4 regions of the Escherichia sp. TC-EC600-tetX4 genome follow, and region 1 is predicted to be linked to each of the others. Evidence: predicted binding sites of a transcription regulator. Region 1 holds the regulator's gene; each other region holds the start of a gene.

Evidence for each region. The regulator PurR, encoded in region 1, represses purine synthesis genes. The targets are predictions, from matches to a motif close to CANGCAAACGTTTGCNTG.
Region 2: a site for PurR is predicted at 1,599-1,616, ahead of purH (bifunctional phosphoribosylaminoimidazolecarboxamide formyltransferase/IMP cyclohydrolase). Genes of this name have one in related genera too.
Region 3: a site for PurR is predicted at 1,778-1,795, ahead of gcvT (glycine cleavage system aminomethyltransferase GcvT). Genes of this name have one in related genera too.
Region 4: a site for PurR is predicted at 1,500-1,517, ahead of purE (5-(carboxyamino)imidazole ribonucleotide mutase). Genes of this name have one in related genera too.

The regions. Positions count from the first base shown of each region.
Region 1 is NZ_CP079924.1:2,139,397-2,142,607, forward strand. It holds gene punR (DNA-binding transcriptional activator PunR) at 1-881, shown strand, start outside; gene purR (HTH-type transcriptional repressor PurR) at 878-1,903, opposite strand; gene cydH (cytochrome bd-I accessory subunit CydH) at 2,202-2,291, shown strand; gene KXD89_RS10300 (MFS transporter) at 2,457-3,211, shown strand, end outside.
Region 2 is NZ_CP079924.1:4,273,331-4,276,541, reverse strand. It holds gene purH (bifunctional phosphoribosylaminoimidazolecarboxamide formyltransferase/IMP cyclohydrolase) at 1-1,492, opposite strand, end outside; rRNA gene KXD89_RS20735 (16S ribosomal RNA) at 2,107-3,211, shown strand, end outside.
Region 3 is NZ_CP079924.1:833,578-836,788, reverse strand. It holds gene gcvP (aminomethyl-transferring glycine dehydrogenase) at 1-62, opposite strand, end outside; gene gcvH (glycine cleavage system protein GcvH) at 181-570, opposite strand; gene gcvT (glycine cleavage system aminomethyltransferase GcvT) at 594-1,688, opposite strand; gene KXD89_RS04050 (protein YqfI) at 1,979-2,062, shown strand; gene ubiI (FAD-dependent 2-octaprenylphenol hydroxylase) at 2,136-3,211, opposite strand, start outside.
Region 4 is NZ_CP079924.1:3,320,998-3,324,208, forward strand. It holds gene cysS (cysteine--tRNA ligase) at 1-77, opposite strand, end outside; gene ppiB (peptidylprolyl isomerase B) at 251-745, shown strand; gene lpxH (UDP-2,3-diacylglucosamine diphosphatase) at 748-1,470, shown strand; gene purE (5-(carboxyamino)imidazole ribonucleotide mutase) at 1,588-2,097, shown strand; gene purK (5-(carboxyamino)imidazole ribonucleotide synthase) at 2,094-3,161, shown strand.

The sequences.
Region 1 (3,211 bases):
GTTTTAGCGCTGCGGCACAGGAGCTGCATCGCGTTCCTTCTGCGGTCAGCTATACCGTGCGTCAGCTGGAAGAGTGGCTGGCGGTGCCGCTCTTTGAACGACGGCACCGTGATGTGGAGCTGACCGCTGCTGGAGCGTGGTTTCTCAAAGAAGGGCGCTCTGTTGTCAAAAAAATGCAGATCACCCGCCAGCAATGTCAGCAGATAGCGAACGGCTGGCGCGGTCAGTTAGCTATCGCAGTGGATAATATTGTCAGGCCAGAACGTACACGGCAGATGATCGTTGATTTTTATCGCCATTTTGATGATGTCGAACTTCTTGTCTTTCAGGAAGTGTTCAACGGTGTCTGGGATGCGCTTTCCGACGGGCGCGTGGAACTGGCGATTGGCGCAACACGCGCGATTCCGGTAGGCGGTCGTTATGCCTTCCGGGATATGGGGATGCTAAGCTGGAGTTGCGTTGTTGCCAGTCACCACCCGCTGGCGTTGATGGATGGCCCGTTCAGCGATGATACGTTGCGCAACTGGCCGTCGTTGGTGCGCGAAGACACCTCGCGAACGCTACCTAAACGTATTACCTGGTTGCTGGATAACCAAAAAAGAGTTGTCGTGCCTGACTGGGAATCATCGGCAACCTGTATCTCGGCAGGATTATGCATAGGGATGGTGCCAACACATTTCGCCAAACCGTGGCTTAATGAGGGGAAGTGGGTAGCATTAGAACTGGAAAACCCCTTTCCGGATTCGGCATGTTGTCTGACATGGCAGCAAAATGATATGTCGCCTGCGTTAACCTGGTTGCTTGAGTATCTCGGCGATAGTGAGACGCTGAATAAGGAGTGGCTGCGGGAGCCGGAAGAGACTCCCGCAACGGGTGATTAACGACGATAGTCGCGGAACGGGCCGTCAGCCACGGAGCGGCGTTCAATCAAGCGCGGATGCACTTCAATAGACTGCGGTTCTTCACGTTTGTTGACGATACGATCCAACAGCATGTTGAACGCTGTTTCACCCAGCGAATCTTTTGGCTGATGGATCGTGGTCAGCGCCGGCGTAAAATAGCGCGCGTTGCGCACGTTATCATAACCGATCAGCGAAACATCCTGCGGGACGCGCAGGCCCATTTCATCAGCAGCACAAAGTGCGCCCATTGCCATGATATCGCCACCACAGAAGACGGCAGTAGGGCGATGCGGCTGCGACAGGATTTGCTGCATGGCGCGATAACCGGATTCAGGTTCAAAGTCACCCTGCACAATCCAGCTTTCCGGCACCTTGATCATCGCTTCTTCCATCGCCTTCATAAAACCGGCAAGGCGGCCTGCGCCGGTGTTACGTTCCAGCGGGCCGGGGATGACGCCGATTTCGCGGTGACCGCGTTCAATCAGATAACGCCCGGCCATGTAGCCGCCTTCGAACGCGTTATCAATGACCGCATCGGTGAAGTCAGCTTTTGCTTCACCCCAGTCCATGACCACCATTGGGATATGGCGATACTCTTCCAGCATCGCCAGCAACGGCTCTGGGTACTCAGAACACATCACCAGCAGACCATCGACGCGTTTTTGCGCCATCATCGACAGATAAGCCCGCTGTTTCTCAAGATTGTTCCACGCATTGCCCAGAATCAGGGTGTAACCTTTCTGGAAGCAATTTTTTTCAACTGCTTCAATGATCTCGGCAAAATAGGCCGCTTCGCTGCTGGTCGCCAGCAAACCGATAGACTTGGTGTGGTTAACCTTCAGGCTACGCGCCACCGCGCTAGGGGAGTAGTGTAATTCTTTAATCGCTGCCCACACGGCGTTGCGCGTTTCTTCAGCGACGAAACGTGTTTTGTTGATCACGTGTGACACAGTTGTAGTGGAAACGTTTGCTCGTTTCGCTACATCTTTTATTGTTGCCATTCCATTTCACTCCAGACCCTAACTTCAGCTCCTGCAAAATCGCAAGGTAAACGTTTGCCTTTACACACCTTACGCACAACAAAAGTGTTGCGGTACGCCGGAAAAACGACACGGAGCGTCAGGAAGGGGTCAATGGCCAGTACGCAAATAGTGTAAGCGTGGAATTTTGGCCGATCTTGACGAAAAGGGGAAGTGGTAAAAACACTTATCATTATAAATGACGGGAGATTTTTTCATCACAGTGTGTAAAAATGCGTAATATCACTTTTTGTGTGGTAATAAAAAAGGAGAAAACTTGATGAGCACCGACCTTAAATTTTCACTGGTAACAACGATTATCGTCCTCGGTTTGATCGTAGCCGTGGGTTTGACTGCCGCGCTGCACTGATTTCCTCTCGAGGGAGCGCGTTCTCCCTCGCATCTCCTTCCTGTTTGTTAGCAAAATGGCAAAAGTGTTTTCTCTTTTTGTTATTTTCATTTTTTTGTGATTGCTGTCATGCTTTCGCCACTTTAATGAATATCGCGTAATGACGCGAAGAGGTGGAGATAAGGCATGAAAATTAACTATCCGTTGCTGGCGCTGGCGATTGGCGCGTTTGGTATCGGGACAACGGAGTTCTCGCCAATGGGCTTGTTGCCCGTCATTGCGCGCGGTGTGGATGTCTCGATTCCCGCTGCCGGAATGTTAATCAGTGCCTATGCAGTTGGCGTAATGGTTGGCGCGCCGCTGATGACGCTTCTACTTTCTCATCGTGCCCGCCGCAGTGCGTTGATTTTCCTGATGGCAATTTTCACGCTCGGCAACGTACTTTCCGCCATCGCGCCGGATTATATGACCCTGATGCTTTCACGCATTTTGACCAGCCTGAATCACGGAGCATTTTTTGGTTTGGGTTCAGTCGTGGCCGCAAGCGTGGTGCCAAAACATAAACAGGCCAGCGCAGTTGCCACTATGTTTATGGGGTTAACCCTGGCAAATATCGGTGGCGTGCCGGCGGCGACCTGGTTGGGTGAAACCATCGGCTGGCGGATGTCATTTCTGGCAACGGCGGGGCTGGGAGTGATTTCAATGGTAAGTCTGTTCTTCTCATTACCTAAAGGTGGTGCAGGGGCACGACCTGAAGTGAAAAAAGAGCTGGCGGTATTAATGCGTCCGCAGGTGCTGTCTGCATTGCTGACGACGGTACTGGGAGCTGGTGCAATGTTTACTCTCTACACCTATATCTCTCCGGTACTGCAAAGTATTACCCACGCAACACCGGTGTTCGTCACGGCAATGCTGGTGCTGATTGGTGTCGGATTCTCTAT
Region 2 (3,211 bases), 2.1 Mb from region 1:
GGATTACGCAGGTCACGCCCGCAGCGGCGGCGGCATCAATACCGTCGCGGAACGGGAAGAACGCGTCAGAAGCCATCGAGGAACCTTTCACTTCCAGGCCTTCATCGGCCGCTTTAATACCGGCGATTTTTGCGGAGTACACGCGGCTCATCTGGCCCGCGCCAATGCCGATAGTCATATTGTTTTTGGCATAGACGATAGCGTTGGATTTCACAAACTTCGCCACCTTCCAGCAGAACAGCGCATCACGCAGTTCCTGTTCGCTCGGCTGACGTTTGGTCACCACGCGCAGTTCTTCCGCACCGACCATCCCCAGGTCACGATCCTGAACCAGCAGACCGCCGTTCACGCGTTTGAAATCGAGGCCCGGAACACGCTCGCCCCACTGACCGCAGGTCAGAACGCGTACGTTCTGTTTGGCGGCGGTGATTTTCAGGGCTTCTTCGCTGGCGGACGGCGCAATAATCACTTCGACAAACTGACGAGAAATGATGGCCTGTGCGGTTTCCGCATCCAGCTCGCGGTTAAAGGCAATGATGCCGCCGAATGCGGAGGTTGGGTCGGTTTTGTACGCGCGATCGTAAGCATCAAGAATGGAATTGCCGATAGCCACGCCGCAAGGGTTGGCGTGCTTCACAATCACACATGCCGGCTCGGCGAACTCTTTCACGCACTCCAGCGCCGCATCGGTATCGGCGATGTTGTTATAAGAGAGGGCTTTACCCTGAACCTGGGTTGCGGTAGCAACGGAGGCTTCTTTCACATTCTCTTCTATATAGAAGGCAGCCTGCTGGTGGCTGTTCTCGCCGTAACGCATATCCAGCTTCTTAATGAAGTTCAGGTTCAGCGTGCGTGGGAAGCGACCGGCGGCTTCTTTGCTTTCACCGTGGTAAGCCGGAACCATGCTGCCGAAGTAGTTGGCAATCATGCTGTCGTAGGCGGCAGTGTGTTCGAAGGCTTTGATGGCGAGGTCGAAACGGGTTGCAAGCGTCAGCGATCCTTCGTTGTCATCCATCTCTTTAATAATGGCGTCATAGTCGCTGCTCTTCACCACGATTGCGACATCTTTATGGTTCTTGGCGGCGGAGCGCACCATCGTTGGGCCGCCGATATCGATGTTCTCAACCGCATCTTCCAGCGAGCAACCTTCACGGGCCACGGTCTGGGCGAACGGATACAGGTTAACAACCACCATATCGATAGGCTGGATCTGATGTTCTTCCATAATGGCATCGTCCTGGCCGCGACGGCCCAGAATGCCACCATGTACTTTCGGATGCAGGGTCTTCACGCGTCCATCCATCATCTCCGGGAAACCGGTGTAATCGGAAACTTCGGTTACCGGCAGACCTTTTTCTGCTAACAGACGGGCAGTGCCCCCTGTAGACAGCAGCTCCACACCGCGTGCGGAAAGTGCCTGGGCGAATTCGACGATACCGGCTTTGTCAGAAACACTGAGCAGAGCGCGGCGGACTGGACGACGTTGTTGCATGGTAAATCCCCTGGATTTGACTATTACAGAGAGCGTTAGCTGAATTTTTCGCGAAAAACTCAGCTAACGCCCCTAACGGGGCATCCTTATTTTTCGCCCGCATTGTAACGAAAACGTTTGCGCAACGCTCGCGAATTTTTCTCTTTCAATGGTGATCACAATTTTGACTGTGGTTACCGTGGGCAAAATACAGAAATTACATTGATGATTGTGGATAACTCTGTGCGTAAAAAGGTATAAAGCGGGCTTTTGCTGGGGAATGCAGCAGTCAGTCATTTTTCTGCAATTTTTCTATTGCGGCCTGCGGAGAACTCCCTATAATGCGCCTCCATCGACACGGCGGATGTGAATCACTTCACACAAACAGCCGGTTCGGTTGAAGAGAAAAATCCTGAAATTCAGGGTTGACTCTGAAAGAGGAAAGCGTAATATACGCCACCTCGCGACAGTGCGCTAAAGCGCGTCGCAACTGCTCTTTAACAATTTATCAGACAATCTGTGTGGGCACTCGAAGATACGGATTCTTAACGTCGCAAGACGAAAAATGAATACCAAGTCTCAAGAGTGAACACGTAATTCATTACGAAGTTTAATTCTTTGAGCATCAAACTTTTAAATTGAAGAGTTTGATCATGGCTCAGATTGAACGCTGGCGGCAGGCCTAACACATGCAAGTCGAACGGTAACAGGAAGAAGCTTGCTTCTTTGCTGACGAGTGGCGGACGGGTGAGTAATGTCTGGGAAACTGCCTGATGGAGGGGGATAACTACTGGAAACGGTAGCTAATACCGCATAACGTCGCAAGACCAAAGAGGGGGACCTTCGGGCCTCTTGCCATCGGATGTGCCCAGATGGGATTAGCTAGTAGGTGGGGTAACGGCTCACCTAGGCGACGATCCCTAGCTGGTCTGAGAGGATGACCAGCCACACTGGAACTGAGACACGGTCCAGACTCCTACGGGAGGCAGCAGTGGGGAATATTGCACAATGGGCGCAAGCCTGATGCAGCCATGCCGCGTGTATGAAGAAGGCCTTCGGGTTGTAAAGTACTTTCAGCGGGGAGGAAGGGAGTAAAGTTAATACCTTTGCTCATTGACGTTACCCGCAGAAGAAGCACCGGCTAACTCCGTGCCAGCAGCCGCGGTAATACGGAGGGTGCAAGCGTTAATCGGAATTACTGGGCGTAAAGCGCACGCAGGCGGTTTGTTAAGTCAGATGTGAAATCCCCGGGCTCAACCTGGGAACTGCATCTGATACTGGCAAGCTTGAGTCTCGTAGAGGGGGGTAGAATTCCAGGTGTAGCGGTGAAATGCGTAGAGATCTGGAGGAATACCGGTGGCGAAGGCGGCCCCCTGGACGAAGACTGACGCTCAGGTGCGAAAGCGTGGGGAGCAAACAGGATTAGATACCCTGGTAGTCCACGCCGTAAACGATGTCGACTTGGAGGTTGTGCCCTTGAGGCGTGGCTTCCGGAGCTAACGCGTTAAGTCGACCGCCTGGGGAGTACGGCCGCAAGGTTAAAACTCAAATGAATTGACGGGGGCCCGCACAAGCGGTGGAGCATGTGGTTTAATTCGATGCAACGCGAAGAACCTTACCTGGTCTTGACATCCACGGAAGTTTTCAGAGATGAGAATGTGCCTTCGGGAACCGTGAGACAGGTGCTGCATGGCTGTCGTCAGCTCGTGTTGTGAAATGTTGGGTTAAGTCCCGCAACGA
Region 3 (3,211 bases), 1.3 Mb from region 1:
GGTCCGATATGGCGTTCAATAAAAGCGCCGCTGTTTTCAAGCTGGCTTAACGTCTGTGTCATGAGCGATGGTTCCTGAAACGTGCAGTGAATTGTGAACCTCTCTCCTTACGAAGAGAGTGAGGGTGAGGCATAAATTTTCCTCACCCTGATCCTCTCCCGCAGAAGAGGAATAAAGCCGTTACTCGTCTTCTAACAATGCTTCGTATGCGGTCGCATCCAGCAGTGATTCCAGTTCGCTTTCATCGCTGGCTTTGATTTTAAAGATCCAGCCGCCTGCATACGGTTCGCTGTTCACCAGTTCCGGGGAATCGCTCAGTGCGTCGTTTACCGCCACGATTTCACCGCTTACTGGCGCATAAATGTCTGACGCCGCTTTTACCGATTCGGCAACCGCGCAGTCATCGCCCGCGCTAACCGTTGCGCCCACTTCCGGCAGGTCAACAAACACCATATCGCCTAACAGCTCCTGAGCATGTTCGGTAATACCAACGGTGTAAGTGCCGTCGGCTTCTTTACGCAGCCATTCGTGTTCTTTGCTGTATTTCAGTTCTGCTGGTACGTTGCTCATCAATCAATCTCCAAAAAAGTAAATCACGCGACGGCTTTGCCGTTACGCACAAAAACAGGTTTTGTCACTTTAACCGGCATTTCACGGTTGCGAATTTGCACAATCGCCGTTTCGCCAATACCTTCCGGCACGCGCGCCAGCGCAATGCTGTAACCCAGCGTCGGGGAGAAAGTACCGCTGGTGATAATGCCTTCATGCTGGTTGCCCTGCGCATCGGTAAAGCGTACCGGCAGTTCATTACGCAGCACGCCTTTTTCGGTCATCACCAGACCAACCAGTTTTTCTGTACCATGCTCACGCTGCACTTCCAGGGCTTCACGACCGATAAAGTCACGATCTGCCGGTTCCCAGGCGATGGTCCAGCCCATGTTGGCGGCTAAAGGAGAGATGGTTTCGTCCATCTCCTGACCATAAAGATTCATGCCCGCTTCCAGACGCAGCGTGTCACGCGCGCCCAAGCCACATGGCTTAACACCCGCTTCCACCAGCGCACGCCAGAAATCGGCCGCTTTTTCATTGGGCAGCGCAATTTCATAGCCCGCTTCACCGGTATAACCAGTGGTGGCAATAAACAGATCGCCCGCCTGCACGCCAAAGAACGGTTTCATCCCTTCCACCGCCTGACGCTGGGCGTCATTAAACAGTGTGGCAGCTTTTGCCTGCGCATTCGGCCCTTGCACGGCAATCATGGAAAGGTCATCACGAACGGTAATTTCGATGCCGAAAGGTTCAGCGTGTTGGGTAATCCAGGAGAGGTCTTTTTCGCGGGTGGCGGAGTTAACAACGAGGCGGAAGAAATCTTCAGTAAAGTAGTAGACGATGAGGTCATCTATCACACCGCCAGAGGCATTCAACATCCCCGAGTAAAGGGCTTTGCCGCTTTTGGTGAGCTTCGCCACATCGTTCGCCAGCAGATAACGCAGAAACTCCCGGGTGCGGCTGCCGCGAAGATCGACGATGGTCATATGTGACACATCAAACATTCCGGCATCGGTACGTACCGCATGATGTTCGTCGATTTGCGAACCGTAATGCAGCGGCATCATCCAGCCGTGGAAATCCACCATGCGAGCGCCGCAAAGCGTGTGTTGTTCGTACAAAGGAGTCTGTTGTGCCATCTTGTCCTCATTGAATAAGCGGGGCTGACAACTTTTTCATGGTGAAATTATCACCACGAAACCCAGCATCGGAGCCACTCCCGGTCCCCAACGCAATCGTTCTCTTTTGCCTGAACTTACCACCGAAACAGACTGTTAACCATAAGGTAAAATTGATCATCACATTAGCTTATGGTTAAAAAATGCAAAAATCGCGACAGAATAAAAAACCAAAAAATACACCAGTTTCTATACAAAGATGATGTGATGAGAAAGTCAATTTGAATAAGACAATATTAAGAGCTAAAAAAATGTCAAAAAACACTAAATCAAAAAATAATGGCATTAGAAAATATAATGCGAAAACGGAGGTGAAATTAGTTTATTTCAAATGAGGAAAATCTCCCGGCGAAAAAACCGGGAGATGAAAGTGTGATGGGTATCAAATAAACAACAGAGGAGAAATTTTTAACGCAGCCATTCAGGCAAATCGTTTAATCCCATTGCCTGGCGGATAAGTTGCGGCTTAACGCCAGGAAGCGTGTCGGCCAGTTTCAAACCAATATCACGCAGCAGTTTTTTCGCCGGATTGGTACCGGAAAACAGATCGCGGAATCCCTGCATACCAGCCAGCATCAACGCCGCACTGTGCTTGCGGCTACGCTCATAGCGACGCAGATAAATGTACTGCCCGATGTCTTTCCCCTGACGATGCAACCGTTTCAGTTCGGCAATCAGCTCTGCAGCATCCATAAAGCCGAGATTTACCCCCTGCCCCGCCAGCGGGTGAATGGTATGTGCGGCGTCGCCCACCAGCGCCAGACGGTGCGAGGCAAACTGGCGCGCATAACGCCCCGTCAGTGGGAACACCTGACGCGCGCTCTCAACCTTGCATAAGCCCAGGCGATTATCAAAAGCGATATTTAACGCGCGATTAAATTCGTCTTCACTTGCCTGCTGCATCCGCTGCGCTTCCTCTGGCGACAGTGACCAGACAATCGAGCAAAGATGCGGATCGCTAAGCGGTAAAAAGGCCAGAATGCCTTCGCCATGGAAAACCTGCCGCGCCACCGCATCATGCGGTTCTTCCGTGCGAATGGTCGCTACCAGCGCGTGATGCTGATAATCCCAGAAAGTCAGCGGAATATCGGCTTTGTTGCGCAACCAGGAATTAGCGCCGTCCGCGCCAATCACCAGACGCGCCGTTAACATGCTGCCATCTTTCAGCGTCAGGAAGGTTTCATTTTCTCCCCAGGCGACCTGCTGTAATTCTGCGGGGGCTAACAGAGTGATATCTGACGACTGATGCGCTTTGTTCCACAGCGCGTAGTGAATCACTGAATTTTCAACGATATGCCCAAGATGGCTATAGCCCATGCTTTGATCGTCAAACGAAATGTGACCAAAGCTGTCTTTGTCCCACACTTCCATACCGTGATAACAGCTGGCCCTACGAGAGAGAATGTCCTGCCAGACGCCAAGACGGGTGAGTAATTTTTCGCTGGCGGCATTGATAGCCGAAACGCGCAGTTGTGGTGGTGCAT
Region 4 (3,211 bases), 1.2 Mb from region 1:
TACATGCCGACTTCCCCGGCGTGAATAGGCTTAAATTCCTCTTTTTGGCGTGTCAGAGTATTGAAGATTTTTAGCATCGAAGATTCCGTTTAGACATGTGTGGGTAATTGAGTTGCGTATAATACCCATATTTCCCGCGCGAATCAGCATACATTGCGTGATGATCCGATCGTGCGGTTATGCTATAACACCACCCTATATATGACCCGAACTGGGTTGAAGCACCAATCAAACGGAACAGGATGCAAAAATGGTTACTTTCCACACCAATCACGGCGATATTGTCATCAAAACTTTTGACGATAAAGCACCTGAAACAGTTAAAAACTTCCTGGACTACTGCCGCGAAGGTTTTTACAACAACACCATTTTCCACCGTGTTATCAACGGCTTTATGATTCAGGGCGGCGGTTTTGAACCGGGCATGAAACAAAAAGCCACCAAAGAACCGATCAAAAACGAAGCCAACAACGGCCTGAAAAATACCCGTGGTACGCTGGCAATGGCACGTACTCAGGCTCCGCACTCTGCAACTGCACAGTTCTTCATCAACGTGGTTGATAACGACTTCCTGAACTTCTCTGGCGAAAGCCTGCAAGGTTGGGGCTACTGCGTGTTTGCTGAAGTGGTTGACGGCATGGACGTGGTAGACAAAATCAAAGGTGTTGCAACCGGTCGTAGCGGTATGCACCAGGACGTGCCAAAAGAAGACGTTATCATTGAAAGCGTGACCGTTAGCGAGTAATCGTGGCGACACTCTTTATTGCAGATCTTCATCTCTGCGTGGAAGAACCGGCGATCACCGCCGGTTTTCTGCGTTTTTTAGCGGGGGAAGCCCGCAAGGCCGACGCGCTGTATATTCTTGGCGATCTGTTTGAAGCATGGATTGGCGACGACGATCCCAACCCACTCCATCGCAAGATGGCGGCGGCGATCAAAGCGGTGTCCGATTCCGGCGTTCCCTGTTATTTCATTCATGGCAACCGTGATTTTCTGCTCGGCAAACGCTTTGCCCGTGAAAGTGGCATGACGTTATTGCCGGAAGAAAAGGTGCTCGAACTTTATGGTCGCCGGGTGTTGATTATGCATGGCGACACGCTGTGCACCGATGACGCGGGTTATCAGGCTTTTCGCGCCAAGGTCCACAAACCCTGGCTGCAGACGCTATTCCTCGCCCTGCCGTTGTTTGTGCGCAAACGCATTGCCGCGCGAATGCGCGCGAACAGCAAAGAAGCCAACAGCAGTAAATCGCTGGCGATCATGGACGTTAACCAAAACGCGGTGGTCAGTGCGATGGAAAAACATCAGGTGCAATGGCTGATCCACGGGCATACCCATCGCCCGGCGGTGCATGAACTTATCGCCAATCAGCAACCTGCTTTTCGCGTGGTACTGGGTGCCTGGCATACGGAAGGTTCAATGGTGAAAGTCACGGCGGATGACGTTGAGCTGATTCATTTTCCGTTTTAAAAAACCCGCAACTTTGCTGATTTCACAGCCACGCAACCGTTTTCCTTGCTCTCTTTCCGTGCTATTCTCTGTGCCCTCTAAAGCCGAGAGTTGTGCACCACAGGAGTTTTAAGACGCATGTCTTCCCGCAATAATCCGGCGCGTGTCGCCATCGTGATGGGGTCCAAAAGCGACTGGGCTACCATGCAGTTCGCCGCCGAAATCTTCGAAATCCTGAATGTCCCGCACCACGTTGAAGTGGTTTCTGCTCACCGCACCCCCGATAAACTGTTCAGCTTCGCCGAAAGCGCCGAAGAGAACGGTTATCAGGTGATTATTGCGGGCGCAGGCGGCGCAGCGCATCTGCCAGGCATGATTGCCGCCAAAACGCTGGTGCCGGTGCTGGGCGTGCCAGTACAGAGCGCCGCACTGAGCGGTGTCGATAGCCTCTACTCCATCGTACAAATGCCGCGCGGCATTCCGGTGGGTACGCTGGCGATTGGTAAAGCTGGCGCGGCAAACGCGGCGTTACTGGCAGCACAAATTCTTGCGACTCATGATAAAGAACTGCACCAGCGTCTGAATGACTGGCGCAAAGCCCAGACCGACGAAGTGCTGGAAAACCCGGACCCGCGAGGTGCGGCATGAAACAGGTTTGCGTCCTCGGTAACGGGCAGTTAGGCCGTATGCTGCGTCAGGCAGGCGAACCGTTAGGCATTGCTGTCTGGCCAGTCGGGCTGGACGCTGAACCGGCGGCGGTGCCTTTTCAACAAAGCGTGATTACCGCTGAGATAGAACGCTGGCCGGAAACCGCATTAACCCGCGAGCTGGCGCGCCATCCGGCCTTTGTGAACCGCGATGTGTTCCCGATTATTGCTGACCGTCTGACTCAGAAGCAGCTTTTCGATAAGCTCCACCTGCCGACTGCACCGTGGCAGTTACTTGCCGAACGCAGCGAGTGGCCTGCGGTGTTTGATCGTTTAGGTGAGCTGGCGATTGTTAAGCGTCGCACTGGTGGTTATGACGGTCGCGGTCAATGGCGTTTACGCGCAAATGAAACCGAACAGTTACCGGCAGAGTGTTACGGCGAATGTATTGTCGAGCAGGGCATTAACTTCTCTGGTGAAGTGTCGCTGGTTGGCGCGCGCGGCTTTGATGGCAGCACCGTGTTTTATCCGCTGACGCATAACCTGCATCAGGACGGTATTTTGCGCACCAGCGTCGCTTTTCCGCAGGCCAACGCACAGCAGCAGGCGCAAGCCGAAGAGATGCTGTCGGCGATTATGCAGGAGCTGGGCTATGTGGGCGTGATGGCGATGGAGTGTTTTGTCACCCCGCAAGGTCTGTTGATCAACGAACTGGCACCGCGTGTGCATAACAGCGGTCACTGGACACAAAACGGTGCCAGCATCAGCCAGTTTGAGCTGCATCTGCGGGCGATTACCGATCTGCCGTTACCGCAACCAGTGGTGAATAATCCGTCGGTGATGATCAATCTGATTGGTAGCGATGTGAATTATGACTGGCTGAAACTGCCGCTGGTGCATCTGCACTGGTACGACAAAGAAGTCCGTCCGGGGCGTAAAGTGGGGCATCTGAATTTGACCGACAGCGACACATCGCGTCTGACTGCGACGCTGGAAGCCTTAATCCCGCTGCTGCCGCCGGAATATGCCAGCGGCGTGATTTGGGCGCAGAGTAAGTTCGGTTAACTGGTGCTCTATTCTTGCCGGATGCGGCGTAAACGCCTTATCCGGCCTAC